DNA from 4 places in the Sphingomonas sp. BK069 genome. Region 2 is predicted to be linked to each of the others. Evidence: riboswitches for the same ligand, from Rfam matches in the RefSeq annotation. Region 2 holds a riboswitch; each other region holds the start of a gene.
What was found. A riboswitch is a leader RNA that binds a small molecule or an ion and turns the genes downstream of it on or off. The one in region 2 is predicted to bind cobalamin.
Positions count from the first base shown of each region.

Region 1 (7,247 bases), on a different contig from region 2:
GCTTAGGGCCTACCCCAAGCTGGCGACCGGCTAGAGTTCAGAAGTTGACCCTGGCACCCAAGCGCAGCGTTCGTGGCTCGACGACACGGCTTAGCCGTCCATCTGTCGGTCCCGCCGAGTCGAAGGCAGGTATGTAGGCCTCGTAGTAGTACGCGATGTCCTTATCGCGGCTGTCGAGGATGTTCAGCACCTCGCCGTACAACTCGTAGCGTCCGATCTTCCGTGCCGCCCGGAGGTTGACGACCGTGCTGCCTCGATCGCGGACACTGTTGTCCTCGATTAGCGGATAGGGGCCGAGATGACGGACGCGGACGCTCGCCTCCCATGGGTTTAGGACCAACGCGATACCGGCAGATGCAGCATTTTCAAAAGCGTTCGGGATGCGGTCGCCACTATCGTAGCGCGACCTGCTCTCGGTATAGTTGCCGTCGATCGCGACCCACGACGTGGGACGCCAGAACGCTACCAGCTCATAGCCCCGTCGCTTGCTGGCGCCTGTCGGTTCGACTGCGTTTGAGTCGCCGACGAAGCGCAACTCGCTGTCGACATCGAGCCACCAATAGGTCGCGGTGAGCGAGAAGCCGGGCAGCTGCCAGCGAGCGCCAATCTCGCGACCGTCTCCGCGCACCAACACTGGCACCGGCGTCTCGACGTTGACCGCCCCGCGCACGTCATTGGAGTGGAAGCCACGGCCCCAGTTACCGTAGAACTCGAGCTGATCGGTCGGAGAGTATGCGATCGATGCCTTGGGCGAGAAGATGGCATCATCGCCGCTGCCTTGGCCTGCAAGAACCGCCGCCTCATCCCGCGCGCGAACGACGAAATGGTAATAGTCCCCGCGAACCCCACCGATGAGCCGGAGGCCTGTGATCGGTGTCACCGTCACATCGCCATATAGCGCGGCAGACGCCTCCTCGACATGGTAGCGGCCAAGCGACGACAGGAAGGCGCGGGCGCTGGTACGATAAACTCCGACGCTCCCGACATGGTCGTAGCGTTCCTCCGTCCCGACCGACACGGCGACGGCCGGCGCAAGCGTCCAGCGCTTCTCGCCCCGCGCGCCGATGATCCAGCGTTTGTCGAACTGGCGAATCTGTGCGCTGGTGCCGTCGGCATCGGTATAGGTCGGATTGGAATACATCGACCAGTCGTAGAACTGGCCATAGACGTTGGCGTGCCAATCGGGCTGCCGCACCGCGATGTTGCCGACGAGCCGCGTCGTCTCGCCGCGAGCGGTCGGATCGGGAGAACAGAAGACGTCCTTGCAAGAGGCAGTCCCGATGATCCTCTCGGTGATCTGCTCGGTTGGGCGCCAGGTCGCACGGTAGGAGTTGAAGGACGCCTCGATCTGACCGGCGCCGGCAGGCGCGATGTACTTCGCAAAGCCTGATGCGTGGCGCAGATGCTCGGGCTCCTGCCAAGGCCCATCATAGATCTTGGCCTGTGCCACCAGCGTCAGCTCGCCGGAGCCAATATCCTTGATGCTACCACCTGCCGCTATCCGGCCATAGCCATAGGAGCCACCTTCGATCGACATCCAGGGCCGTGCATAGCCGTCAATCGTGGTCATGTAGGCGGCGCCTGCCAAGGCGAAGTCGCCACCATCGGCGCGGTATGGTCCTTTGCGGAAATCCTCACGCGCGACGATCTCGGGAATGAGGCCATTGAGGTCGAGATAGCCCTGTCCGTGACCGTGCGTGCGCAGGTTCATCTGCACGCCATCGATGTAGGTCGTGAAATCGGACCCGTGATCGAGGTTGAAGCCGCGTAGGAAATATTGATTGGCCTTGCCGCTCCCGGAATGCTGAGCGGCGACCATGCCCGGGACCGCCTCCAGCAGCTCCGCTACGCGGAGCAGAGGCCGAACCAGCAAGTCCGCGCCCGCAACGGTGCCCTCGCTCGCCGCGTGGGCGACACCGATCTTCGCTTCGCCCCGGCCAAATACAACGATATCGTCAGCTGGCTCCTTCGTCGAGGCGGCGCCTGTACCCTCGGTTTGTGCGCTTGCTGGTGTCCCACTGGACGCTGCAATCAGCACAGCGCATCCAAGCCAGCCGGCACGTAGTCTCGTATCCTTCATGTTCGTCCCCTCACGCCAAGCGACCTCGACGGGGGTGTCCGCTGTAAACGGTCGGCGTGCGTCGACAGACGGACGCAAGCATCCGCGACACGAACCAATGCGACCCCCGTCGCTCGTTCGTCGCTCAGACGGAAGAACCGTGCCCCGGCCATCCCCTGGGCCAAAGCAAGAGCGACCGGACGCTGGCAGGTCTCCTGGCTCACGGGTCGTCGCTCGACATACGGCCTTCCCGGATCGTGGCCGCTGCGGCGTTGATCCAGTGGCTGCATCTCCCAACGGGAAATGCGATGTACGTCTCGCTCGCCGCTTACAGTTGCAGGGACAGCCTCGGTCTGGGGGAGGGTGTCCTCCCTTACCGTGTTCCCTTTTAAGCCCCTCTCGGGGCACCAGCGCGATCGGTGTCCGACTGGAGGTGCCTCCGGTCGGACAAGAGGCGCGTACCGCTTGCCCGGTTGATCCGCAACTCTGCGTGACGAGCGCCGTCGCAGCGGCACTCAGGAACGCCGGCGCGGCTACCCGTCCGCTGCATCTGCACTCTCGTGGGCCGATTCACCAGAAGCGGACCGTCCGCTACCCTCCCGCTCTCAGCCATTTACCAGTGGCGCCGGCCGGACGCACCTCGAACGTCTGAGATTGGCAGGTTTGCGGACCGGCCGCTTTCGGGTGAGGCAGCGCTCATAGCTAACGTTGGCTTACGCCGCTCACCGTCCCGATTGAGATGGTCGAATGGGAAAGCCTGCGGCTTCTCAGAAGCCGTCGTCCACTCAGATTTCAAGAACCCTGACGCCAAACGCCAGCGCGTATCCATCTATCTCGGAAGCCGTATGGTGACACCGAATGCCCGCTCGGATCGGGACAGAATTGCATTGCCGCCATGACCAACGGCGATGGCGCGAACGAGGGCAAGGCCCAGCCCATGCCCGTCAGTGGTACGTGACGCCTCGGCGCGCGCGAAACGCTGAAACAGGCGTTTGGCATCAGCGGGGTGAACGCCTGGGCCGTCATCCTCCAGCGCCACCTCGATCGCATCCTGCGTAGCCGTTGCAGCCAGTGTCGCTGTGGTGCCGGGCGGCGTGTGGCGCAACACGTTCTCCAACAGGTTCGACAGCGCCTGAGCCAGCAGACGGCGGTCGCCCTCGACACGCAAGCAGGCCGGTATATCCGCCGATAACAGGTGGCCGCTGGCCTCAAAGTCGGGGCGATAAGTTTCGGCCATGTCCTCCAGCAGCGCCGACAGGTCGATCGACCCTAACGCCCGACGTTCAGCCAGCCCTTCGACTTCGGCAATGCGCAGCAGCGCGGCGAATATCTCCAGCAGATCGTCGGCTTGCCGCCGTGCCGCCTCGATCGCGCCCGCGTCCCCGGCCGCGGCGCGGTCGAGCTGGTTGCACAGGCGGGTCAAAGGCGTGCGCAGGTCGTGGGCGACGTCGGTCGATACCTGCCGCAGATTATCCATCAGCGCGGCGATGCGATCGAGCATCCGGTTGAGGGTGGCGGCGAGGCGGTCAAACTCGCTGTCCGACCCGTCGCGTGGCACCCGCTGCGTCAGGTCGCCGGCGATGATCGCCTGCGCAGTGGTATCGATGCGTGACAGGCGACGCCGAGTGAGCCATCCGACCAGCACGGCCGCGCCGATCCCCAGCGCCAGCATCGTCGCCAGCGCGGTCGCGAACAGCGACGCCAGCGTCCGGTCGATCGCCGCGAGATCGCGCCGGTCGGCGACGACGACCAGCATCCCGCCGGGCAGCGGCGTGGCGAGCGCCTGACCGACGCCGGCATCAGCGCCGCGCCGGAAACCCAAATGCTCCTGATAGCCCGGCTCGACCGGCGTCAGCGGCGTGATCGTCGCGGCGATCGTCCGCCCGGCGCGGTCGACGAGCAGATAATCGAGGCTCGCCTCGTTGCGGGCATCCTTGCGCAGGCGGACTGCGTCCGCCACCCCCGCCAAGCCGCCTTCGCGCGCCTCGGCAATCAGCGCATGCGTCTCGACCGCGACGCGGTGGTCGAGTTGCTCCTCCAACGCCTCGTGCGTCACCTCATAGGCGACAGCACCGATCGCCAGCGTCGCGACGCTGAACGCCAGCGCGACCAGCACGACGATGCCGAAAGTCGAGCGCCACAGGCGGGCGAGCATCTATTCGCCCCGGATCATGTAGCCGGCACCGCGCACCGTTTCGATTGCATCAGCGTCGAAGCCGGCGTTGAGCTTGGAGCGCAGTCGACTCAGATGCGTCTCGACGATGTTGGTCTTCGGGTCGAAATCGAAATCCCACACCCGCTCCAGCAGCATGGTGCGCGTCATCACCCGGCGCGGGTTGCGCATCAGCTCGGCGAGCAGCGCGAACTCGCGCGGTTGCAGGGTGACGCGCCGGCCGTCGCGCTCGACGGCGCGACGATGCAGGTCGAGGACGATATCGCCGACCCGGAGCAGATGCGTGTAGTCGCCGCGCGGTGCCGGCCGACGCGCCAGCGCATTGAGGCGAGCGGCGAGTTCGGAGAAGGCGAAGGGCTTGACCAGATAGTCGTCGGCACCGCCCTCCAGCCCCTCGACGCGATCGGCGATACCGCCCACCGCGGTCAGCATCAGGACCGGAGTCGCGTCGCCAGCCGCGCGCAACGCCTTCACCAGCGCCAGGCCGTCGAGGCCGGGCAGCATCCGGTCGACCACGATCGCATCGAAGCCCCCACCGGTCGCCTGGAACAGTCCGTCGCGACCATCCTCGCTGACCGCGATCTGATGTCCGGCCTGCCCCAGCCCCTGCGCGACGAAGGCGCGGGTGTCGCTATCATCCTCGACGATCAATATCCGCATCGCGCGACTATCGCGTAGCAGCGTCAGTTCGCCAACCGCCGCCCAAAGCGCGGAAGAGAGCGACCTCGGTTTGAGACACCGCCAGATCGGACTGGACCTGTTGCAACGTCGCCGATGCGGTTGCTCGCTGCGCGTCGACCTGGAGCAGACCGGGTGCGTCGCCGAGGCGGACCCGGGCAACCGCGCGCCGCGCATAGGCCTGCGCCTCGCGCGAGGCGGTCGCCAGATCGCGGTTGCGCCGGGTCTCGGCGTCGTAGGTCGCCAGCGCCGTCTCGACCTCGCGCAGCGCGCGCAGCGCCGCCACGTCCCATCCGGCCAGCGCCGCGCGCTCGGTAGCGCGGGCCTGTTCCAGCCTTGCGCGTGCCGGTGCCTGGTTGGGAAAGGCCCAGCTGACGAGCGGCGTCACCGCCGCGCTGATCCCGCCGGACAGCAACCCGACAGCCGCGCCCAGATTGACCCGCGGATAGAGGTCCGCGCGTGCCACGCCGATCCGTGCGGCCGCGGCGGCAAGGCGGCGCTCCGCCTCGCGCACGTCGGGGCGGCGCAACAGCAACGCGGTCCCGTCGCCGACCGGTGCCGCCCCGCGCAGGCGAGGCGCAGCGGTGCAGGCGAAGCGCCAGGCGCGCGCCTCGGCGGGGGGGCGACCCTGCAGCGTCGCAAGTCGATACAGCGCATTAGCGCGCTGTGCCTCGAATGGCGCGATGGCGGCGCGGGTGGCGGCGGCGATCGTCGCGACCTGCGACACCTCCAGCGGCGACACCTCGCCCGCGCGAAGCTGTTCACGGACCAGCCCGACCGACCGATCCTGCGCCGCAGCGACCTCGCGCGCGGTGGCGATGGCGCGGCTCGATCCGCACAGGTCGACATAGGCCAGCACGGTGTCGGCGACGACCGCGACGCGCAAGCCGTCGACGACGGCCGCCTGGGCCTCCGCGTCCGCCCCCGCCGCAGTCGCGGCCGAGCGAAGCCGGCCGAACAGGTCGAGATCCCAGCTCGCGGTCGCGGCGATATCGTAGTCTGTCGTCGGGACATTACCCGACGCGCTCGGCTGTCCGGCGGGGTTGTCGACTCCAAGCGCGCTCTCGATCGTCGTCTGCGGCAGCCGCGCCGCCCGTGCCTGTCGCAAGGCCGCGCGTGCGCCGTCGAGATTGGCATAGGCGACGCGCAGATCGGCGTTAGCAGCCAATGCCGAGCGCACCAGTCCGTCGAGCACGGGATCGTCATAGAGCCGCCACCAGTCGTCGGGCACCGGCGCGATCGAGGCCACCGGAAGCGACGCGAAGGCCCCGGTGGCGCTGTCCGGCGCCACGGTGGGCGGCGGCTTGGGCACGCTCATGCAGGCGGATGCGAGTAGGGCTGCGGCGGGGGCCAGGCGGCGGATCATGCCAGCGCCTCCTTGTGTGCGGCAGCAGGCGGCACGGCGCGTTCCTCGCCATAGCGGGCATAGAGCGCAGGCAGCAGCAGCAGGTTGAGCGCGGTCGACGAGATGAGGCCGCCGAGGATCACGATCGCCATCGGATGCTCGATCTCGTGCCCCGGCGCGTTGCCGGCGACGATCAGCGGGACCAGCGCGAGGCCGGCGCAGGCGGCGGTCATGAGGATCGGCACCAGACGTTCCTCGGCCCCGCGCAGCACCAGTTCGCGGCCGAAGGTCATCCCCTCATGCCGTTCGAGATGCTGGTAATGCGACAGGAGCATGATGCCGTTACGCGCGGCGATGCCGATGACGGTGACGAACCCGACCAGCGACCCCAGCGACAGCGTGCCCCCGGTCAGCGCGACCGCCATCACACCCCCGACCAGCGCGAACGGCAGGCTGACGGCGACCAGCGCCGTGATGCGGCGCGAGCGGAACTCCATCCATACCAGCAGCAGGATGCCGACGAGGCAGAGCGCACCGATGCTCCACAACCGGCTGCGCGATTCCTTCAGCGCGGCATATTCGCCCAGCACCTGCGGGTGATAGCCGGTCGCGAACGGCACCTTCGCGACCGCGGCGTCGACCGCCTGTGCGACCGTGCCGAGGTCCGCGCCTGCGACGTTCATCGTCACGTCTAGCCGACGCTGGCCGTTCTCGCGCTTCACCTCGTTGGGCGCGGGAGCGATCTCGATATCGGCGATATCGCCGAGCCGCACCGGCGCGCCGGTGACGGGTGCCTGGATCATCAGGTCGCGGAGCGCATGGACGCTGTTCCGCACCCGCGGCTCGCCCCACACCGCGACGTCGAACGCGCGCTGATCGCGATAGATTTCGCCGACCTTGGCCTGCGCGACCAGTATCTGCGCCTGACGGCGGACCTCGCCCGCGGTCAGGCCGAGCCGCGCCAGTTCGGCAGGCCGCGGACGGATGCGGAT
Region 1 covers NZ_JACHZH010000011.1:20,786-28,032, reverse strand. The annotation lists gene FHY02_RS20565 (TonB-dependent receptor) at 38-2,080, opposite strand; cobalamin riboswitch at 2,247-2,486, opposite strand; gene FHY02_RS20560 (ATP-binding protein) at 2,889-4,214, opposite strand; gene FHY02_RS20555 (response regulator transcription factor) at 4,215-4,892, opposite strand; gene FHY02_RS20550 (efflux transporter outer membrane subunit) at 4,900-6,276, opposite strand; gene FHY02_RS20545 (efflux RND transporter permease subunit) at 6,273-7,247, opposite strand, start outside.
Region 1: another riboswitch for cobalamin. It lies ahead of FHY02_RS20565 (TonB-dependent receptor); the one in region 2 lies ahead of FHY02_RS19035 (TonB-dependent receptor domain-containing protein).

Region 2 (7,247 bases):
GCCCCGGCGCGAGCGTGAGCGTCACCTCCTCGAGCACGCGCCGGCCGCCGAGCGACAGCGTCAGCGCCTCGGTCGCCAGCGCGCTCATGCCAGCCGCCGGCGCAGCCGCAGCAGCAGGTAGAGGAAGAAGGGCGCGCCGAGCAGCGACATGGCGATGCCGAGCCGCAGCTCGCTCGCGCTGGGCACCAGCCGCACCAGCGTGTCCGCCACCGTCACCAGCAGCGCGCCCGCGAGCGCGCTCGGCCACAGCGTCGCGCCGGGGCGGTGGCGCGCGAGCGGCCGGACGAGATGCGGCACCATCAGCCCGACGAAGCCGATCACCCCCGCGGTCGCCACCGTTGCACCGACGGTGAGCGCGACGCCCAGCACGATCGCGCGCTGCAGCCGCCGCGGCTCGACCCCGAGCGAGCGCGCCGCGGTCTCGCCCAGCGTCAGCGCGTCGAGCGCGGGCGCGGTACGCGCCAGCACCGCGACGCCGAGCGCGACCAGCGGCAGCGCGAGCCACACGTCGTCCCAGCTGCGGTCGGTCAGCGCGCCCATCAGCCAGGTGACGATCCCGGAGGCGACAAAGGGCGTCGGCGCCAGGCTGATCGCGAGCGCGGTGAGCGAGCCGGTGAGGCTCGTCAGCACCATGCCCGCGAGCGTGAACACGAGCAGGCTGGCCGAGCGCCCCGCGATCAGCGCGAGCAGCGCCATCGTCGCCGCCGCCCCCGCCAGCGCGAAGAGCGGCAGCAGCCAGGCTTGCGCGGCATAGCCGAAGAAGAGCGCGCAGACCGCGCCCAGCGCCGCACCCGAGGAGACGCCGAACAGTCCGGGGTCGGCGAGCGGGTTGCGCAGATAGCCCTGCATCGCCGCTCCCGCGACGCCCAAAGCCGCGCCGACGATCAGCGCGAGGATCGTGCGCGGCAGTCGCAGCTCGACGATGATGATCGAGCGCGGGTCGGCGCTGGTCCAGGCGTCGAGCGGGACCCACACCTTGCCCGCGGCGAGCGAGCCCGCCGCGGCGAGCAGCAGCGCGAGCAGGAGCCAGAGCGTCGCGCGGCTCATCGACGCTCCCCGAGCCGCGTGCGTGCGCCGCGCAGCACCGCCATCGCCTCGACGATCGTCGGCCCGCCGCAGTTCATCAGCCGCGCCGGCAAGGGCAAGGTGATGAGCCGCGGCGCGAGTCGGCGGAGCGCGGGATGGTGCTCGGCGCGCTCGCCCCCGCCCCCACCCGCGCCCTCGGCCGCGGCGACCGAGAAGAGCACGCGCGGCGGCGCGGCGACGAGGTGCTCGAGCGGCAGCACGTCCCAGCGCGCCAGCCCGTAGGTCGCGCTGGCGTTGCGGAAGCCGGCGCGGGTCAGCAGGTCGTCGGGCAGCGTGCCCGCGCCGGGCACCAGCCCGCCCGCGCCGAAGATCAGCGCGGGCAGCGGCGTCACCCGAGACGGTCGCGCCGCCGCCTCGATGCGCGCCGCCAGCGCCGCGCCGCGCGCCGGATGACCAACGCGCGCGGCGAGGTCGCGCACCTGGGCGACGCTCTCCTCCACCGTCGTGGGCACCGCGAATTGCGCGAGCGGCACGCGCAGCCGCGCCAGCGCGGCCACGGTCGCGGGGGCGACATGGCCGCCGGCGACGACGAGGTCGGGGCGCAGCGCCACCACCTCCTCCGCGGTACCGGCGTTGGCCGGGTAGCGCCGCGCCAGCGCGAGCGGGATCGAGCTGGAGCGCGCGTCCTGCGAGTAAGCGCTGATCGAGGCGATCTGCGCGGGGTCGGCGACTCGCACCAGCACCGCGTCGAGGCAGGGATTGATCGACACGATGCGCGGCGCACGCGGCGTCGCGGCGGAGACCAGAGCGGGTGCCGCGAGCAGCAGAAGGGGAGCGCGTGCGCCCATGTCAGTAGCGCAGCCGCACCCCGCCATAGGCGGCGCGCCCGGGATTGCCATAGTCCACCGCCACGACGTAGCGCTGGTCGAAGGCATTCTCGAGCCGCGCGTACAGCTCGATCTTCTCCGTCAGTGGCAGCGCGGCGCGCAGGTCGGCGAGGACATAGCCGTCGAGCCGCACCTGGCCGACGTCGTAGCTGTCGCCGACCGCGGTGAGCGTCACCCCCGTGGAGAGGCCGAAGGGCCAGCGATAGTCGGCGTTGACGGTGGTGCTGTCACGCGGGCGGCGCAGCAGCGGCAGGCCGAAGCTCGCGCCGGGCGAGCGGTTCTCGCCGTCGAGATAAGTGTAGGCAGCGACGACGGTCACCGCCTCGACCGGGCGCAAGGTGAGCGCGAACTCCAGCCCCTGCGCGCGGGTGCGCGCGACGTTGTCGTAGATGCCGAACGGCCGCGCGCCGCAGATCGGCCCGTCCACCGCGGGGCTGCACGCGCGCGTGTTGATCAGGTCGCGCGAGACGCGGCGGAACCACGTCGCGCTCGCCTCCAAAGCGCCATCGAGCGCGCGCTGGGTCACCCCCGCGTCCCACCCCTCGGATCGCTCGGGGCGCAGGTTCGGGTTGCCGGTGCTGCCGTTGAGCTGGAACAGGGTCGGCGCCTTGAAGCCCTGCGACCAGCTCCCGCGCAGCAGGGTGGCGCCGTCGTTGGGCGTCCAGGCGAGGCTCGCCGCGCCGACGGTGGCGCCGCCGAAGCGGTCATGGTCGTCGTGGCGCACGCCACCGGTCGCGGTGACTCCCTCGATCGGGGTGAGCGCGAGCTGGCCATAGAGGCTGAACAGCCGCGCCCGCCCGCGATCGGTGCTACCATAGCCGCGCGTGTAGAGCCGCGAGATCTCGCGCTCGGCGCCGAAGGTCGCGCGCACGACCGCACCGAGGTCGGCAACGCCCTGATACTCGATCCGGTGGTTCTGCCCCTGCGAGCGGTACGTCTCGCGCGGCGTCAGATCACGGTCGTAGCTGGTGCGCGCGATATCGGTCCGCGCATAGCCCAGCCGGTTGTGCAGCGCGCCGTCGAACAGCGCGACGTTGACGCCGCCGTAGCCGATCCACTGCTCGGCGTCGCTGTACTCGCGCGTGTCGTTGAAGGTGTAGTTCGGCGCCGGGAAGCCGTCGAACTCGGTGCGACCATTGGCATAGAAGCCGCGCAGGTCGACCGAGACGTTGCTCGCCAGCGTCGCCGTGACACTGGCGTTGCCGCCATAGTGTCGAAAGCCGTCGCGCTCGCTGCCGCGCGCGTAGGACGAGATGCCGTCGGTGGTGTAATAGCCGCCACCCAGGCTCGCTGCGATCGCGCCGGCACGACCCGAGACATTGGCGAAGGCCTGGCCAGTGCCCATCGAACCGCCCTCGGCCCGCGCGTTGACGCTCAGCCGGTCGGTCGGCTGGCGAGTGATCATGTTGACCACGCCGCCGATCGCCTGGCTGCCCCACAGCACCGAGGAGGCGCCGCGCAGCACCTCGACCCGCGCTATATTGCCAACCAGCAGCTCGCCGAAATTGAAGCCGCCCCCGGGTGCGGACGGGTCGTTGATCTTCACGCCGTCGATCAGTGCCGCCGTCTGGTCGCTCTCGGCGCCGCGGATGAACACCGAGGTGACGCCGCCGACGCCGCCGGTGCGCGCCACCGCGATCCCGGGGGTCTGTCGCAGCAGATCGGCGAGCACCACCGTCTGGCGCCGCTCGATCGTCGCGGTGTCGAGCACGGTCACCGCCTGCGCCACGGTGTCGGCCGGCGTCGCGGCGCGCGCGGCGGTGACGATCACGTCGTCGCCCGCGCGGGTCGCCTGCTCGAGCGCCTCGGTCGATTGCGCGCTCTGCGCGTGCGCTGCTGGCGCGAGCAGCAACAGTGGCAACGCGGTCGCGATGCGGCGATAGGCTATGGTCACGTCTTCCCCCACACGGTCGCGGGCGGACGCGCGGCCCCGTGCCGCGGCACTGCCGCCCGATCGTCGTCACGCGAGGACAAGACCTCGATCGCCCGGCACACCCCGTCCGCGCGAAGGACAACCGCGACGGGCAGGTCTCCTGGCTCCCGGGTCAGTGCCCCGGCTCCGGCCTTCCCGGACCATCGGTCCAGTGGCACGCGCGGGAGAGGGCTCGCCGGTCACAGTTGCGGGGGCAGCGCCGGATCGCAGCCAAGCTACCGGCTTCCCTCTTACTTCCCCTCGCGGGGAACCTGTCGCGTCGGCGCCCCTAGGCCAGCGCGTCGCCGCGGGCAAGCGACTCGCGCAGCGCGGCGAGCAGCGGCACGTCGACCGGGGGCATCGACAGCGCGGCGAGCGCGGCGGGCACGTCCCAGCGCAGCGCCGCCGCGGCGAGCGGGCACGGCTCACCCGACCAGGCGCGCGCGACGTAGAGCAGCATCACCAGCGGACGCGCGCCGGGCGCGGCATCGGCGGCGAAGGACAGCGGCGCGAGCGCCGTGGGCGACACCGCGATGGCGAGCTCCTCGGCGAGCTCGCGCACCAGCGCGTCCACGGGCGCCTCGCCCGGCTCGACCTTGCCGCCCGGAAACTCCCACAAGCCGCCGTGCCGCTTGTCGACCGGACGCTGCTGCATCAGGCAGCGTCCTGCCGGGTCGATCAGCGCCGCGGCGACCACCAGCATCGTCATCGAACCGATCCTTAACCATCCATGCGCTACGATCGCGCCATGGCACGCCCTCGCACCCGACGCCCGCTCTTCTCGCGACTCGGCCGCGACGACCGCGGCGCGACGGCGGTGGAATATGCCCTCATCCTCGCCGCCGTCGCGCTGACGATCGCCGCGGGGCTCGGCCGCGTCTCCACCGCGCTGAGTGACGTCCTCACCACCGTGTCGACCAACCTTCTCGTCGGCCGCTGAGACAAGACCTCAACTAACCTGCCGGAAATTCTGAAATCATAGGAACAGGCTTAAGTGTTTATCAACCGTGCCGCAGCTACACCGGACATCGCTGGAGCCTCAGAGGCTCATCGGCCGGGTAACTGAAGCCAATTTGTCTCGGAGATCGACATGCAGAAGATTCGCGCTTTCCTGAAGAACAACAAGGCCGCCACCGCGATCGAGTACGGCCTGATCGCCGCGCTGGTCGCCGTCGCCGCCATCAGTGCGATGAAGGGCCTGGGCAACCAGCTGAACAACACCTTCAGCACCACGACGAGCAAGATGGCCAACGCGTAATCCGCTGGTCCATCATTGTATGAAGGGCGGCGGGACCTCGGTCCCGTCGCCTTTTTCTTGTTCGATCCGCGGGCGCCGTGATCCTGCTGCTGCGACTACCCTCGAGTCAGTGACGCGCACAGCCTCACACCGGAGTCACCCTGACGTCGTTTCAGGATGACGGAGCAGGTTGCAGGCGAAGCCTTTTTTCTCCCTGATCGGGCGCCAAGCCTCAGCTCAGCCGGCCCATACGCAGGAATTTGTCGCGCCGATCCTGGCGCAGCGCCCCCGGCGTCAGCGGCGTCAGCTCGGCGAGCGCGCGCTCGATCGAATCACCCAGCGCGCGGATCGCGCCCGCGGGGTCGCGGTGCGCGCCGCCGAGCGGCTCGGGGACGATCGAGTCGATCACGCCCAATCCCTTCAGATCTTGCGCGGTGACCTTCATCGCCTCGGCGGCATCGGGGGCGCGATCGGCGGTGCGCCACAGGATCGAGGCGCACCCTTCCGGCGAGATCACCGAGTAGACCGCATGCTCGAACATCAGCACGCGGTTGCCGCTGGCGAGCGCGATCGCGCCGCCCGAGCCGCCCTCGCCGACGATCGACGCGACCAGCGGCACGCCGAGCGCGAGACACGCCTCGGTCGAGCGCGCAATCGCCTCGGCCTGGCCGCGCTCCTCCGCCTGGATGCCAGGGAAGGCACCCGAGGTGTCAACCAGCGTCACCACCGGCAGCCCGAACCGATCTGCCAGTTCCATCAGCCGGATCGCCTTGCGATAGCCCTCGGGCTTGCCCATGCCGAAATTGTGCTTGAGCCGACTGGCGGTATCGTCGCCCTTCTCATGGCCGAGCACCATGACGCGCTGGCCGCGAAAGGTCGCGAAACCGCCGAGGATCGCCTGGTCGTCGCCGAACGCGCGGTCTCCGGCGAGTGGCAGGAACTCGTCAAACAGCCCGGCGACATAGTGGCGGAAGTGCGGGCGCTCGGGATGCCGCGCCACCTGGGTCTTCTGCCACGGCGTCAGCTTGGCGAAGGTATCCTTGAGCTGCTTGTCGGACTTGGCCTGGAGCTTGGCGATCTCCGCGGAGATGTCGATCGCGCCCGCGTCACCGGTGTCGCGCAGCTCGTCGATGCGCGCCTGCAGCTCGGCGATGGGCTTTTCGAAGTCGAGGAAACTAGGCATCGGCCGCAGCTAGTCGCGGTGACGCAACGCGTCAACGAGCGGGTGCCGCTCGTTGACCAGCTCGACCAGCCGGCTGCTGTCGACATGCGTGTAGATCTCGGTGGTGGCGATGTCGGCATGGCCCAGCATCGTCTGGAGCGCACGCAGGTCGGCGCCGCCCTCCAGCAGGTGAGTCGCGAAGGCGTGGCGCAGCACGTGCGGGCTGATCCGATCGGGCGGGATCCCCGCTTCCGCGGCGAGCGCGCGCACCAGCTGGAACAGCCGCACGCGCGAGAGGTGATGAGTCGCCCCCGAGGGGAACAGGAAGGCGCGGTCGCTCGCGACATGCGCGCGCCACGCTGCCACCGCGGCGCGCGCGCGATCGGACAAGGGCACCAGCCGCTCCTTGCCGCCCTTACCGCGCAGGATCAGGAACGGCCGGTCGGGATGGATCGCGTTGCGCGGCAGCGACACCAGCTCGCTCGCGCGCAGCCCCGAACCGTAGAGCAGCTCGATCAGCGCGGCCAGCCGCAAGTCGGTCGGGATCACGGGATCGCGCGCGAGTCGCTCGGCGATCGCGGCGAACAGCCGGTCGACGTCGGCGTGGCTCAACGTGCGCGGCAGCGCGCGACGCGTCGCCGGACGCGGCAGCGCCGGCGAGGGATCGTCGGGGCGCGCGCCCTCTTCCGCGAGAAAGGCGAAGAACCGCCGGAGGGCAGAGGCTTTGCGCGCGACACTCGCGCTGGCGAGCGCGGTCCAGCCGTCGGCGAGCCGGCCCAGCGCGGCGGCATCGGCGCGCGCCAGGCCGCCGTCGAGCGCCCCGGACGCCAGCGCGAGGTCCCGGCGATAGGCGGCGAGCGTGTTCGCCGCTGCCCCGGCTTGCGCCGCGAGCATCTCGAGAAAGCGCTCGATCGCCTGCCGGTCCTCGCCCGAGGCGCCCGCCCCGGTCGTGAGCCCGCGCCCGGCCATCAGAGCCGCGCGATCGCCTCGGCCGCGATCATCCGCGCCTCGCCGTCGAGCCCG
Region 2 covers NZ_JACHZH010000008.1:107,601-114,847, reverse strand. The annotation lists gene FHY02_RS19050 (ABC transporter ATP-binding protein) at 1-88, opposite strand, end outside; gene FHY02_RS19045 (iron ABC transporter permease) at 85-1,047, opposite strand; gene FHY02_RS19040 (ABC transporter substrate-binding protein) at 1,044-1,874, opposite strand; gene FHY02_RS19035 (TonB-dependent receptor domain-containing protein) at 1,876-3,807, opposite strand; cobalamin riboswitch at 3,919-4,116, opposite strand; gene FHY02_RS19030 ((deoxy)nucleoside triphosphate pyrophosphohydrolase) at 4,115-4,528, opposite strand; gene FHY02_RS19025 (Flp family type IVb pilin) at 4,574-4,765, shown strand; gene FHY02_RS19020 (Flp family type IVb pilin) at 4,916-5,083, shown strand; gene FHY02_RS19015 (acetyl-CoA carboxylase carboxyltransferase subunit alpha) at 5,295-6,245, opposite strand; gene FHY02_RS19010 (tyrosine recombinase) at 6,255-7,193, opposite strand; gene FHY02_RS19005 (hypothetical protein) at 7,193-7,247, opposite strand, start outside.

Region 3 (7,247 bases), on a different contig from region 2:
GCCGCCAACCGGAGGTGCGCTTCGCCTTCTCCCGCACCGGCACGTCGGAGATCGCCTCCGATCCGATGCCGCCGAACGCCACCGACACCTTCGTCATCCTGAAGCCGCGTAGCGAATGGCCCGACCCGGGCCTGCCCAAGGAGGAGCTGGTGGAGCGGATGGAGAAGAGGCTCTCGACGCTGCCGGGCAACGCCTACGAGATAACCCAGCCGATCCAGATGCGCTTCAACGAGCTGATCGCCGGCGTCCGCGGCGACATCGCGGTGAAGATCTTCGGCGACGACTTCGGCGGCATGAACGACGCGGCCGGCCGCATCGCCGACATCCTGCGCAGGACGAGGGGCGCCGTCGACGTGCGGGTCGAGCAGATCGAGGGGCTGCCGATGCTCGACATCCGCCCGAACCGCATGGCGATGTCGCGGATCGGCGTCACCGCCGGCGACGTCCAGGACACCGTCGCAGCCGCGATCGGCGGCCGCGAGGCGGGCGTGATCTTCGAGGGGGACCGCCGCTTTCCGGTGGTCATCCGACTGTCGGACGCGTCGCGGTCGGATCTCACCGAGGTGGCGCAGGTGCCGGTGCCGACTTCCGCCGGCGGCTTCGTGCCGCTGTCGACCGTGGCCGACATCGCGGTCGTCGACGGGCCGAACCAGATCAGCCGCGAGAACGGCAAGCGGCGGGTCGTCGTGCAGGCGAACGTGCGCGACCGCGACGTCGCCGGCGTGGTGGCCGACGCGCAGGCAGCGATCGAGGCGCAGGTGAGGATGCCGCCCGGCACCTACGTCGAATGGGGCGGCCGGTTCGAGAACCTGACCTCCGCCCGCGACCGGCTGCTGCTCGTCGTGCCCGTCTGCTTCGCGGTCATAATGCTGCTGCTCTACGGGGCGCTCGGCTCGGTGCGGGACGCCGTGATCGTCTTTACCGGCGTGCCGCTGGCGCTCGTCGGGGGCGTGCTGGCGCTGACGCTGCGCGGCATGCCGTTCTCGGTGTCGGCCGCGGTCGGCTTCATCGCGCTGTCAGGCATCGCGGTCCTCAACGGGCTCGTGATGGTGTCGTCGATCCACGACCTTATGGCCCGCGGCATGGACAGGGGGCAGGCCGCCCACAACGGCGCGCTTGCACGCCTTCGGCCCGTGGCGATGACGGCGCTTGTCGCCAGCCTCGGCTTCGTGCCGATGGCGCTCGGCCACGGTGCAGGCGCCGAGGTGCAAAAGCCGTTGGCAACGGTCGTCATCGGTGGGCTCATCTCGGCGACGCTACTGACCCTTTTCGTCCTGCCGACCCTCTACGCCCGCTTCGGCGGGTGGAGAAGTCGACCCGAACACGAGCTCGCTAGCTGAACGAACGTCTGGAGCTTGGGATGACTGTCCAGCACGCTGGATGGCGGGAATTGGCAGGAAAGCGGACATCAGCCGACGCGCTTCAACCGTCCCAGAAGCCAAACCATCACAAAGATGTCCAAGAAGGCGAAGGGGAGGAACGCCATACCCGGCACCCGCTGGTAAGGCCCTTCGACGAGAATAAGCACGATCGCATGAGCCGTTGCCATAAGCCCTACCATCATCCAGAAATTAGGGGAGGTCCGCCTATCCCACCGAATATGCACGGCCATTATCAAGGCGAAAGCCGAAAACGCTCCCACAACTCCTCGCTGCGGCGATCCTGCTGCAACGAAGGCTGCAAACACGAGCAATCCTACCACGCCACTGAGCGCACCCCAAAGGCGCGGTGATGCTGGTTCCCTCATTATCCTAAGCTGACATCCATGCTTGGGTCACCGCAAGTGGGCGCTACCGGACATACTCCCCAAGGCCGCGTGCCACCAGTTCCTCGTTGGAGAGGCGAGGGCCGCGCTTCAGCTTCGGCGTGCACAGCCGGCGCCGGTCGCTCTTGCCCGGGGAGGAGGCAGGGGGTGCGAACACCCCGACGGACCGGGAGCTGCGCGCCGGCTCATTGTTGTTGCGCTTGGGATGATGCGGCGCGGCTGCCTGGATAGCCTGAGCCATGGCAAGGGCGGCGCCCAGGTGCTTGTTATCGACAATAGCGGCCTGGTTCACCCGGCGCATCTTGTCGAACACACGGTAGGGTAGCACGCGCTCGCCGTGGCGGATCTCGATGCGGCCGTCTGGGTACTCGCACACGTGAACGCGCTTGCGTGCCAGCGAGCGGGTGAGGGGCGTCGGCTCGAGATTGAACATCGCCTTGTTATAGTGCAGCGCCAGTGAAGCGGTGACGGTCCGCTCCTCACGCCACACCATCTCGGCCTCGACGTTCTCATGCGCGGCGAGCGGGCGGTGCACGTCGCGCGGATCCGCTGGCGCGCAGGCGAAGTGGGCATTGTGCCGGGCGACATAGGAGGGGAGGAAGGTGTTAGCTTCGTCGATGGACGAGATGCCGGCCAGCCTCATCGCCTTGACCAGCCGGTCCTGCAACGTGCCATTGGCGCGCTCGACGCGGCCCTTGGCCTGCGGCGAGTTGGCGCAGATGATCTCGACCCCGAGCTTGTCCAGCGCCCGGCCGAGATGCGTCATGCCGTCGCTGTCGGCGGTCGCATTGTTGTTCCGAAAGACGCTGTGCTTGTCCGAATAGAAGGCCACCGGCTTGCCGTGGCGCTCGAGGTAGCTGCGGGTCGCGCGCATGTAGGAGAAGGCGCTCTCGCTTTCAGCCATCTCCAAGTGCATCAGCTCGCTGGTGGCGTCGTCGATGTAGACCAGCAGCGTGCAGCGCGGACCGCGGCCTTCGAACCAGTCATGCTCCGACCCGTCGACCTGCACCAGCTCGCCGCGACACTCGCGCCGGTAGCGCGACTGGTGGAGGCGGGCGCGTTTCGCGACCTTGGCCTTCCACACGCCGGCTGCCATCAGCATCTGCCGCAGCGTCTCGCGCGAAAGCGTGATCCCATGCTGCTCAGCCAGGTACTCGCACGCCAGCGTCGGACCGAAGTCGGCGTAGCGCTCGCGCACGATGCCGACGACCTGGTCGCGAAAAGCCTCGCTGAACCGCCTGTTGCTCGGCCGCCCGCGCTTGCGGGACACGAGGCCGGCCGCGCCATCTCGTCGAAGGCGCTTGAGCAGGCGGTACAGCTGGCTGCGCTGCAGCCCCAGCAGCGCCATGGCATCGACCGGCCGGATCTCACCGCGGTCGAGCCGCATCAGCGTATCGAACCGGCTCACTTCGGCAGCACTCATCGTCAGCACCGTCATCGCTCACACATCCTCGATGTTCGAGGATGGTTATGGCACCGGAGGCCCGCTGCAGAACGGCTGTGCCTTTTCTAAATAGCGGGAGTGTGCCATTTGTACGTTGCGTCTACACCCGCTTACACGCAGTGTTGCCGCCAGTTAGAAAAGACACATTCTCCGCTAGATAGAAATGACACCGCCTCGTGGCAGCGGGGGCAGCGTGTAGCCTCCCAAGCAGCGCAGCGCTGCCCCCGCTGATGCGCTGACCTCTCGGCTCTTGCGCCCATGGACCCGCTGCGACAGCAGCGGGCTCGGTCACGCGTGCGGATGGCGGCAAAGGCAGGATTCAAGACGATCGGTCGAACAGCTCGGCTTCTCGAGATCGGTTGTTCGTTACGCGCTGTGCCTTCCGATCCTCGGCAAAGCTTGGGACCTAGAGGAAAGCGCAATCGAGGGGCCGGGTAAGCAGGTTCCGCAGGCGGCCGTTTTGCTCGACCGCTGCGTTGAGACCATCCTCGTGGGCACCGAAGGAACGCGAGCAGAACTGCATCAACCATACCACTTTGCGTCGGCAATCGGCTTGGAACGACCACTTTCGTCGACTGAGACCATTGTGAACAGTGCAGTGGCGGCATGCCGCCTCCCGCCGGTTATCAGATCTTCGGCAGAAAGATCCACGGCGATGCGCACCGAACTGCGCCCGGTCATACGCACCTCGGCGGTCAGCTCCACCATTTCACCCTCTTTGATAGGCGAGCGGAAGTCGATCCGGTCCGAGGCCGCCATGACCATGACTGACCGGGCATGTCGGGTAGAGGCGATGAAAGCCGCCTTGCCCATCATACGAAGTGCATCGCCACCATAGAGCGTACCGTAATGGTTAGTCTGGTTCGGGAAGATCATGTCGACCATTCGCAAGGGCGGCGCTGCGTCCCGCAGGACCGTCTCCACCATCGGGGGCAAGAGATTGTCGGCTTCGACGGCAACGAGCGTGAAACGGCCGCGCGTACACAGCCGTCGTTCACCTGATACCGGCGCCTCTGCGATCAGTTCGACCTCGACGTCCAGCGACCTTCGCCCCACCCGCATGACCCGGCCCGTGACCTCCACCATGTCGCCGATCCGCGCAGGTGCCGCGAAATCGATCTTTTCCGAAGAGGCAGTGACAAAGGCTGCGCGTCCATGGCGCGAGGCCGCCAAAAAGGCGACCTTGTCCATGTGCGCCAAGGCCACCCCGCCAAACAGCGTGCCGTGGTGATTGGCATCGCCGGGAAAAACCATGTCGATCAGCTGGATGGGGGCGCTGCTTTGTTCCTGTGACATCATGGTCCTCAATCTGTCGCGAGGGCCTCCAGACGCCAGCGGCCAACAGGAGCGACTGAACTCCTCCCGCAGCGACGCAGCGGCCAGACCGGGCACCCCGCCGGTGGTCGTTATGGCGTCGAAGGCAGGTCTCCTGGCTCGCGGGTCGTCATTGCAATCCCGGCCTTCCCAGCGTCGAAACACCAGTGGCACACGAGGGGACCTCAACTCGCCGCTTACAGTTGCGGGGGCAGCATCGGCATTGAACCGATTTCCCGTCTTAGCCTTCGGCCATGCGGCGAAGGAACCTTGACCTCACCCCGGTCGCAGAGAACGGTCCGTCGCGTCAAGGCCGGGCGCTCGCCAACTGAGAACGGTATCGCTGCCGTTGCCGCACCTGCCGCTGCCACGCGGGCAGCAGGTCGCGCATCAAGATATAAAGATGTCTTTATATCAGCATTGACAAACGGCGCTCGATCGTGTGGAAAGGCACTGTCGAGGTTCCCCATTCCAGGCATGGCGATGGGGCTAAGACGGGAAGCTGGTGGTGTCCGTCAGGGCAGAGTCCGGCGCTGCCCCCGCAACTGTGAGCGGCGAGTGGCGGCTCCATTTCGTGTCACTGGGTTCCCGCAAGGAGCCTGGGAAGGCCGGAGCCGCCGCGTTGACCCGTGAGCCAGGAGACCTGCCTTCGACGCGATAACGTTCCTCGGACGGGGGTTCCTCCGGTGGATCGCGCTTGATGCGACGGTCCGTGGCTTGCCGCCATCCGGGCCTGTTCACGCCTTGCGCGCTTTCGCCTGACCTCCCGCCCGCAAGCCTGGGTGAGTCATGACGAATAGCGGGTTCACATTCTCAATCAGCACTATCCCGTTCGACGAGGATTACCGTCCGGCCGACAACACGCGCATCACCACCAACTTCGCCAACCTCGCGCGCGGGGACCGCCGCCAGGAGAATCTACGCAACACGCTGGTGATGATCGACCATCGCTTCAACGCGCTGATGCACTGGGACAATCCCATGGGTGATCGTTACACGCTGGAGCTGAAGATCGTCTCGGCCGCGCTCACGCTGGGGGACAGCGCAGACGACGAAGCGTTTCCACTGATCGAGATCCTGCACACCACGGTGACCGACCGGATCAGCGGCGAGCGTAGCGACGGGATGATCGGCAATAACTTCTCGTCCTATGTTCGCGATTACGACTTCAGCGTCGTCCTGCCCGATCACCTGAATGCCGGAGGTGGCGGCGCGCCGGAAGGCTTCGGCGATCTGCACGGCAACCTGTTCAAGCTTTTCCTCGGATCGAGCGCCTACCGCGACCATTTCCGCAAGCTCCCGGTCATCTGCCTCAGCGTATCGAGCAAGGAGGTGTATCACCGGACCGCCAACGTGCATCCGATCCTCGGCGTCGAATATCGCGACGACAAACTCTCACCCACCGATCAGTATTTTGCGAAGATGGGCATGAAGGTGCGCTATTTCATGCCGCCGCACAGTGTCGCGCCGTTCGCCTTTTATCACACCGGCGACTTAGTCAGTGACTATACCAACCTTGAGCTCGCAAGCACTATCGCGACGATGGAGACGTTCCAGAAGATCTACCGTCCGGAGATCTACAACGCGAACTCGGTCGCGGCGGAGCATTATCAGCCGAGCCTGAGGTATCAGGACTATTCGCTGACCCGCATCGTCTACGATCGCGAGGAGCGCAGCCGCCTCGCCGCCCTGCAGGGCAAATTCGCCGAAGAGCATTTCATCAAACCGCACTGGCCGGCGCTTCAACGCTGGTCCGCGACCTGCGGCCTCTGAACACCACCCACACGACAGGTATTGCATCATGACGACATTGTTGCCGACGACGACTGCGGGCAGCCTGCCCAAGCCCTCGTGGCTCGCTCAGCCCGAAACCCTGTGGTCGCCGTGGAAGCTGGAGGGCGAGGAGCTGGTCGCGGGCAAGCAGGACGCGCTGCGCCTGGCGGTCGACGACCAGCGGCGGGCGGGGATCGACATTCTCGGCGATGGCGAGCAGACGCGCCAGCACTTCGTCACGACGTTCATCGAGCATCTTGACGGCGTCGATTTCGAGAAGCGCGAGATGGTGCGCATCCGCAACCGCTATGACGCCAGCGTGCCGACGGTCGTCGGCGCAGTCTCGCGGCCGACGTCGGTGTTCGTCGACGACGCCCGGTTTCTGCGCGCCCAGACCGATCAGCCGATCAAGTGGACGCTGCCCGGGCCGATGACCATGATCGACACCCTGTACGACGCGCATTACCGCAGCCGCGAGAAGCTGGCGTGGGAGTTCGCCCGCATTCTCAACGAGGAAGCACGCGAGCTGGAGGCGGCCGGGGTCGACATCATCCAGTTCGACGAGCCTGCGTTCAACGTCTTTTTCGACGAGGCCAACGACTGGGGCATCGCCACGCTGGAGCGCGCGGCCGAGGGCCTGAAGGCCGAGACCGCCGTCCACATTTGCTATGGCTATGGCATCAAGGCCAATACCGACTGGAAGAAGACGCTCGGCTCCGAATGGCGCCAATATGAGGAAACCTTCCCCAATCTTCAAAAGTCGAAGATCGATATCATCTCGCTCGAATGCCACAACTCGCGCGTGCCGATGGATTTGATCGAGCTGATCCGTGGTAAGAAGGTGATGGTTGGCGCGATCGACGTCGCGACGGACACGATCGAGACGCCGGAGCAGGTCGCTGACACGCTGCGCAATGCGCTGCGGTTCGTAGATTCCGACAAACTCTACCC
Region 3 covers NZ_JACHZH010000011.1:28,155-35,401, reverse strand. The annotation lists gene FHY02_RS20595 (efflux RND transporter permease subunit) at 1-1,340, shown strand, start outside; gene FHY02_RS20590 (hypothetical protein) at 1,409-1,549, opposite strand; gene FHY02_RS20585 (ISNCY family transposase) at 1,791-3,203, opposite strand; gene FHY02_RS20580 (acyl-CoA thioesterase) at 3,732-4,505, opposite strand; cobalamin riboswitch at 4,611-4,811, opposite strand; cobalamin riboswitch at 4,966-5,189, shown strand; gene FHY02_RS20575 (putative oxygenase MesX) at 5,313-6,296, shown strand; gene FHY02_RS20570 (methionine synthase) at 6,325-7,247, shown strand, end outside.
Region 3: another riboswitch for cobalamin. It lies ahead of FHY02_RS20575 (putative oxygenase MesX); the one in region 2 lies ahead of FHY02_RS19035 (TonB-dependent receptor domain-containing protein).

Region 4 (7,247 bases), on a different contig from region 2:
TCTCCGCGGTAATCGACCCGGTCGAGCGATCGACGCTGACCCAGGCGTCGCCGCCGGGGCGCGGCAGCGCGACATAGACCTCGCCGTCGGACCATTCGGCGGGGCGCGCGGTCGGGTCGACGCCGACCGCGCGCGCGACCGCCTCGGCGACCGCGAGCGGCAGCGGCGCGTCTCTGGCGTGCGCACCGGCGAGCTGGTGGCGCAGTGGCGCGGGCAGCACCGCGGCGCGCTCGGTCACCGCGGGCGTGGCGGCGATGCTGGCGGCGTGGTTGAGCGTGATCCCGGTGAGCGCGAACAGCAGCATCGCCACCAGCGAGACCGCCGCGCTGACCCAGTGCCATGTGTGGAGCTGCTTTAGCCACCAGGAGCGCCAGCGTTTCGCGGCCGGCTTGCGCCCCGCGACGCTCACGCGTCGGCCCAGCGGCGCAGCAGGTTGTGGTAGACGCCGGTGAGCTGCACCACCGCGCCGTCGCCGTGACCGCGGTCGGTCGCGACCGCCTGGATCGCGCGATCGAGCTCGAACAGCGTGCGGCGCTCGCCGTCGTCGCGCACCATCGACTGGAGCCAGAAGAAGCTCGCCACGCGCTCGCCGCGCGTGACCGGGGTGACGCGGTGCAGGCTGGACGCGGGATAGAGCACGAGGTGCCCCGCCGGCAGCTTGACCGACTGCGGCCCGAACTGGTCCTCGATCACCAGCTCGCCGCCGTCATAGCCGTCCGGATCCTCGAGGAAGAGAGTCGCCGACAGGTCGGAGCGGAGGCGGAAGTCGGTCCCGCGCTTCATCCGGATCGCGTTGTCGACGTGGAGGCCGAAGTCCTCGCCACCCCCGTAGCGGTTGAACAGCGGCGGGAAGACCTTGAGCGGCAGCGCCGCCGCGACGAACAGCGGCGTGCGCCCGAGCGCATCGAGGATCATCCCGCCGGCTTCACGCGCGGCGCTCGAGTCCTCGGGCAGCTGGCGGTTGCGCTTGGCGAGCGCCGACTGCGGGCCCGAGGTGACGTTGCCGTCGACCCACTCGCCGGCGTCGATGATCGCGCGGACACGCGCGAGCGCGGCGGCGTCGAGCACGTTGGGGATGGCGATCAGCATGCGCGTGCTCCGTCCGGGTCCGTTACCGCGCGGCTCAAAAGTTGTAGAAGAGGCTGAGCACCGCCGAGCGCGCGTCGCCCGGCACCGCCCAGCCGTTGTTGCGCACGCCCGTGTAATAGCGCTCGTTGCCGACGTTCTGGACGTTGAGCTGCGCGGTCAGCCCGCCCGCGAAGGTGTAGGCGAGATAGGCGCGGTGGATTAGGTAGTCGTCCACCAGCGGCTGTGCCGGCGCTGCGAGCGACGCGGCGGCGATGGCGAAGCCGCCCTGGTAGGTCAGGCCGTAGCCGAGCTCGAGCCCGAACGGGAGGCGGTAGGTGGTGAACAGGCTGCCCGAGTGTTCGGGCGTCTGCGTCAGCCGGCTGCCGCGCTGCGGGTCTGGCACCGCGGACGAGTTGCCGCATGCCACGCTCGGCGCGGCGAGGCAGCGGTCCGACACCGACTGGCGGATCGTGCCGTCGAGGTAGGTGTAATTGGCGAAGATCGTCCATGCCGGCGTGATCGCGCCCGATGCGCCCAGCGCGACCCCGTCGACGCGGCTGCGACCGTCGAGCACCTGTGTCGACGAAGGCAGCGCGGGGTCGACCGAGGGGACGCGATAGTTGGTGCGCTCGTTGCGGAACACCGCGGCGGTGAGCTCGAGCCGCCCGAACACGCTGGCCTTGACACCGGCCTCGTAGTTGCGCGCGGTCTCGGGCGCGACCTGGCAGGGGTCGTAGGTGACGGCGGCACCGTCGATCACCTGCACCACCGGCGCGCCACAGCCGAGCCTCACCGTCGTGGAGGAGGGCGTCTTGGCGTTGCCGTAGCTGGCATAGAAGCTGACCTTCCGCACCGGGTGCAGCACCACGCCGCCGCGATAGGAGAAGAGCCGCTCGCGGCTCTGCTGCGACCGCTGGGCCAGTTCGGTCACCTGCGTCGCGCCGGGCGGCACGACCGCCAGCGGCAGGTTGCGGAAGGTCGCATGCTGCGACTCCCAGCGCACGCCGCCGTTCAGCTCGACGAAGCGGCCGAGCTCGAGCGTGTCGAAGGCGTAGACGGCGAGGTTGCGCGTCTCGCCGCGCGCCTGCGCGGTGACGGTGCGGTGAAGCGGCCCGCGCCACGTCGTGTCCGGGTTCGCGATCGACAGCACTGGCAGCGGCGTCACCGCCGAACCGTCGGGATTGCGCAACAGCGAGGCGGTCGTGATCGCGTAATCCTCGATCGCGCCCGAGAAACCGAGATTGAGCGTGTTGCGGATGCCGCCCTCGGCACCCGTCACGACACGCAGGTCGGTCTGGTTATAGAGTAGCTGCGCTTCCTGATCGCGGACCAGTCCGCGCGGCCCCGACGGTCGCCACTCGCCGGGCGCGAGGCCGGCGGGGCAGGCGGCGCCGGTCGGCTGGAGCGCGACCCCGGCGAGGCAGAAGGTACCCTGCGGCGCGCTGGTGACGCCGTTCTGCACGACGTGCTGCCAGCGTGTCAGGTTGCGCACCGACACCGCCTCGCTGACCGCGTGGCGGAAGGTGGCGGTCGCGCGGTCGAGCACTTGGTCCTGCCTGTCGAGGTTGACGATGCCGTAATAGGCCGAGCGGTCCGCACCGGGCAGCAGGCCGCTCGACAGAGCGGTGCGGAAGAAGGGCACGCCGTAGTAAGGCGTGTTGTCGTCCTCCTGGTGGACATAGGCGAGCGTCAGGCTGGTCGGCCCGTCGATCCCGATCGTCACCGCGGGCGCCACGCCCCAGCGTTCGAACTTCTCGACGTCGCGCCCGGGCACGTCGTTGCGGTGATAGGCGGCGTTGAGCCGCACCGCGACGTCGTCGCCGACGCGCTTGTTGGCGTCGATCGCGGCGCGGTAATAATCGTCGGTGCCGATCGAGCCTTGCACGACGGTGAGATCGCGCGGCGTCGGCACCTTCGACACCAGGTTGATCGTGCCGCCGACCGAGCCCGAGCCGTTGAAGACGCTGTTGGCGCCGTTGTAGACCTCGATCTGCTGGAGGTTAAACGGGTCGGTGCGGCTGTACTGGCCGCTGTCGCGCACGCCGTCGACGGTGATGTCGTTGGTGGCGGAATAACCGCGCAGGATGATGTTGTCGCCGTAGCCGCCGCCACCCTCGCCGGCCCCGAAGGTGATGCCGGGGATCGTCTGCAGCGCGTCGCGGAGCGTCTGGAGATTCTGCTTGCGGATCGTCTGGTCGTTGAGGACGGTGACGGTCTGCGGCAGGTCGATCAGCGCCGAGGTCGACTTCGGGCTCTCTAGCTTCGCCGGTTCAGCCGGAGCCCCGTTGACGATGATGTCGTCGCGTCCGTCGGTGCGATCCTGCGCCGCGATCGCCGTGGGCGTGCCGGGATCCGCCGCGGCAGGCGCGGAAGCGATGAACCCGACGCACGAGAGCGCCAGGAAGGTCGGTCCATTTTTCAACATTGTAGCCCCCTGTTACCGAAGCGATATTGCGACCGATTTGCATAGTCAAGGCTAATGAGAATCGTTTGCGTAGTTGAGTACGGGGCTTCAAGGCGAATGGGCGTTCTGCGCGAGATATAAAGCTTTCTTTATATTAGCCTTGACGCGCGGTTTCGTCTCGTCGATGCGACGCAGGTCAAGGTTCTCCGGTCGGTTCGCCGCGCCGGAGCTAAGACGGGAAGCCGGTGCGATGCCGGCGCTGCCCCCGCAACTGTAAGCGGCGAGCAGGTGGTCGCTCCGTGTCACTGGTCGCGCTCGCGCGGCCGGGAAGGCCAGACCATCCGCACCGACCCGCGAGCCAGGAGACCTGCCTCGACGCCATAACGTCCACCGGCGGGGTGCCCGGTCTGGCCGCTCGCATGCCGCGGCCGGGCCTCCCGTCCGCGCGCGCCGGTGTCTGGTCCGCGTGCCCCGTCCTTCATCGGGGTATATGAAGATGATCGACACCTACCGCCCGGCGACGCATGTCGCCGCGCTGCTGCTCGCCACCTGTTCCTCCGGCGCGCTGGCGCAGGACGGCGACCGCGTGCCGCCGCGCGACGACATCCTCGTCGTCGGCCGCGGCGGCGGCGCGCTCGACCGCCCGAGCGCGACCGGCAGCCGCCTCGGTCTGACACCACTCGAGCTTCCCGCCAGCGTCGCGACCGTGGACGGCGACGCGATCCGCGCGCGCGGCGACCTCACGGTGGTCGAGGCGGTGTCGCGCGCGCCCGGCATCACTGCCGCGGCGAATGCCGGGAACGGCAACACCGCGCTCGCCGCGCGCGGCTTCGTCGGCCAGGGTTCGGTGCTGCAACTGGTCGACGGCATCCGGCTCTTCCCGGTCGCCGGCACGATCACCTTCCCGACCGACCCCTGGACCGTCGAGCGGATCGAGGTGCTGACCGGGCCCGCCTCGGTGCTCTACGGCCAGGGCGCGCTCGGCGGCGCGGTCAACGTCGTCTCGCGCGCGCCGAGCGAGAGCGCGCGCGATGACGCCGAGCTGAGCTACGGGGCGCAGGACACATGGCATGTCGCGGCGGGCACGGGCGGTCCGCTCGTCGAACAGCTCGGCTACCGCCTGGACGCGAGCTACCGTCGTTCGGACGGCTGGGTCGACCGCGGCGACAACCACAGCCTCGCGCTGTCGGGCGCGCTGCGCTTCGCGCCGAGCGAACGGCTCACCGTCATGCTGCGCGGCGACTATGGTGACGTCACACCGATGCGCTACTGGGGCACGCCGCTGATCGACGGCCGGCTCGACTCGCGCAACCGGCGCCGCAACTACAACGTCGCCGACGCCGACATCCGCTTCCGCGACGATCGCCAGACGCTCGTCGCCGAATGGAAAGTCAGCGACGCGGTGACGCTCACCAACGCCGCCTATCGGCTTGCCAGCAAGCGCAGCTGGTACGACCTCGAGAGCTACGCCTGGGCGCCGGCGGCCGGTCGGCCGAACGGCGTGATCGAGCGATCGGACAACCTCGGGATCGTCCAGGACATCGCCCAGTACGGCGACCAGGCGAGCGTGAAGCTGAGCGCGCCGCTGGGCGGAGGCTTGGCCAATGACCTGGTGCTCGGCGCCGAGGTCAACCGCGTGAACCTGCGCTACTCGAACAACTTCGCCGTCGCGGATCAGGCGGATGCGGTCGATCCCTTCGACTTTGCCCCTGGCACGCTGGAGGACCGCGCGGCGACGCTGCCGCGCTATCGCACCATCACGACCGAGTGGAGCATCTTCGGCGAGGACCGGCTGCGGCTATCGCGGCGGCTCTCGCTGGTCGGCGGCTTCCGCTACGAGGAGGATGGGGTGCGCCGCCGCAACATCCTCTACGACGCGGCCGGCGCTCCGGCGGGCGAGGCGAACGCCTTCTCGGGCGGCGCGCGCGAGAAGAGGTTTCGCGACGCGACCTGGCGCGTCGGCACCGTCTACCAGCCCGCGCAGAGCATCTCGCTCTACGCCCAATATGCCACGGGCGTGGATCCGGTCGGCACGCTGACCACCTTCACCACCAGCGCGACGCAGTTCGCCTTCACCAATGCCAAGGGCGACCAGATCGAGGCGGGCGCCAAGGCAGCGCTCCTCGGCGGACGCGTCAACGTGACACTCGCTGGCTATCGCATCGTCAAGAACGACCTGGTCGCACAGCGCGTCACCAACGGCCCGCTCGAACAGATCGGACGGCAGTCGTCGAAAGGGATCGAGGCGGCGCTGTTGCTCGCGCTCGCCGCGGGCTTCTCGATCGAGGCGAACGGGACGGTGCTCGACGCCCGCTTCGACGACCTTTTGACCGGCGACGCGGATCTCTCCAGCAACACGCCGCCCGACGTGCCCGAGCGTGCCGGCAACCTGTGGCTCACCTGGGAGAGCCGCCGCGGCGTGCGCGCCCAGGCGGGGTTGCGTCACGTCGGCGCGCGCTTCGTCGACTCGACCAACAGCGCGCGGGTGCCGGCCTACACCGTCGCCGACGGCGGCCTCTCGTTCGCGCTCACGCCGGCGCTCGCGGCGGACGTGCGCGTCTACAACCTCTTCGACACCCGCTACGTGACCTCCACCTACGGCGCGGCGCAGTGGCTGCTCGGCCGACCGCGCTCGCTCGACGTCGCGCTGCGCGCGCGGCTGTGAGATGACGCGCTCGTTCCTCCCACCGGCAGCCACGCGCTGGCTGTATCTGATCCATCGCTGGCTTGGGTGAGTAGCAGGCGCACGGCGAACAGGGGGGTAAAATCAGGAACCCCCGCTTTTCTTCCCATACTTGGCCAGACAGACAGCGTCCTGGAAAGGCCAGAACCGTCGGACTGCCGAGATGAACGAATGACAGGAATCGGAACGGGGACCGGGTGACTGGAATGACCGGTATTGGGTCAATTGCACGACGGCGGAGAACGATGATTTCTTATCACCTTGAAAGCAGCGCAAAACGCCTCATGAACCAAGGCGTTACGCCGCATTGATTATCATCGGCCTTTCGACGCCTCTTCATCAATCGTGATAGCACGACCCTCAACCTTCCAAATTCTCTTGTCCGGAGTGGTAACAAACACCGGAGAGTGCATGCTGAAGGAGGCAAACACGTGTACCTCGGTCGGTGTCGGGTCGAGAAGGTGGCTGACGATGAAGCCGACCGGTTTCGCACCAGCCGGTAGATGGGGTCGCGTCACGTTGAGGCAGCCAACGCTATACGGACGAGAAGCTGACACGGCGCCATCGGGGGCAACGATCACGCGGTAGTTGCCGCCCATGGGCCATGTGTCAGCCGTCTTCTGAGCCGAAAGCAAGTAGACCGCCACCGGGCCATTGTCGCGGGATGGCAAAACGACCGTGTTGAAGGGTGCATTCGTGCAAGGTTTGTGATTGCGCTCTCTAGCGCGCTCGACCGCGATCTCGCGCGCTCGGGCGAGACTCGCTTGAGCAGGGAGCAGCCGCACAGGGTGGGTGAGGAGCTCGCTGCGGACAACTTCACCGTCTCGGACATCTACCACGAATAAGACGTCGGCGGTCGCGGCTGCGCCTCGATAGTAGGTTACGCGCAGAACGCCAGCCTCGGCGATCTCGACGATATATCCTCCAAGACCCTTCAGGTGATCTTGCGGAACCTGCGCGGTGAGTGCGTCGCTACTGACCCAAGCGGCGCGGTCGAAAGCGTAGAGCAAGCTACCGACGCTGGAGGCTTGTGCGACGCGCTCGGTGACTTCGGCGCCATCGGCAGGGACGGGGGCAGCCTTTTGCGCTAGC
Region 4 covers NZ_JACHZH010000001.1:1,772,072-1,779,318, reverse strand. The annotation lists gene FHY02_RS08475 (PepSY-associated TM helix domain-containing protein) at 1-409, opposite strand, end outside; gene FHY02_RS08470 (Fe2+-dependent dioxygenase) at 406-1,089, opposite strand; gene FHY02_RS08465 (TonB-dependent siderophore receptor) at 1,124-3,493, opposite strand; cobalamin riboswitch at 3,655-3,862, shown strand; gene FHY02_RS08460 (TonB-dependent siderophore receptor) at 3,963-6,137, shown strand; gene FHY02_RS08455 (hypothetical protein) at 6,470-7,247, opposite strand, start outside.
Region 4: another riboswitch for cobalamin. It lies ahead of FHY02_RS08460 (TonB-dependent siderophore receptor); the one in region 2 lies ahead of FHY02_RS19035 (TonB-dependent receptor domain-containing protein).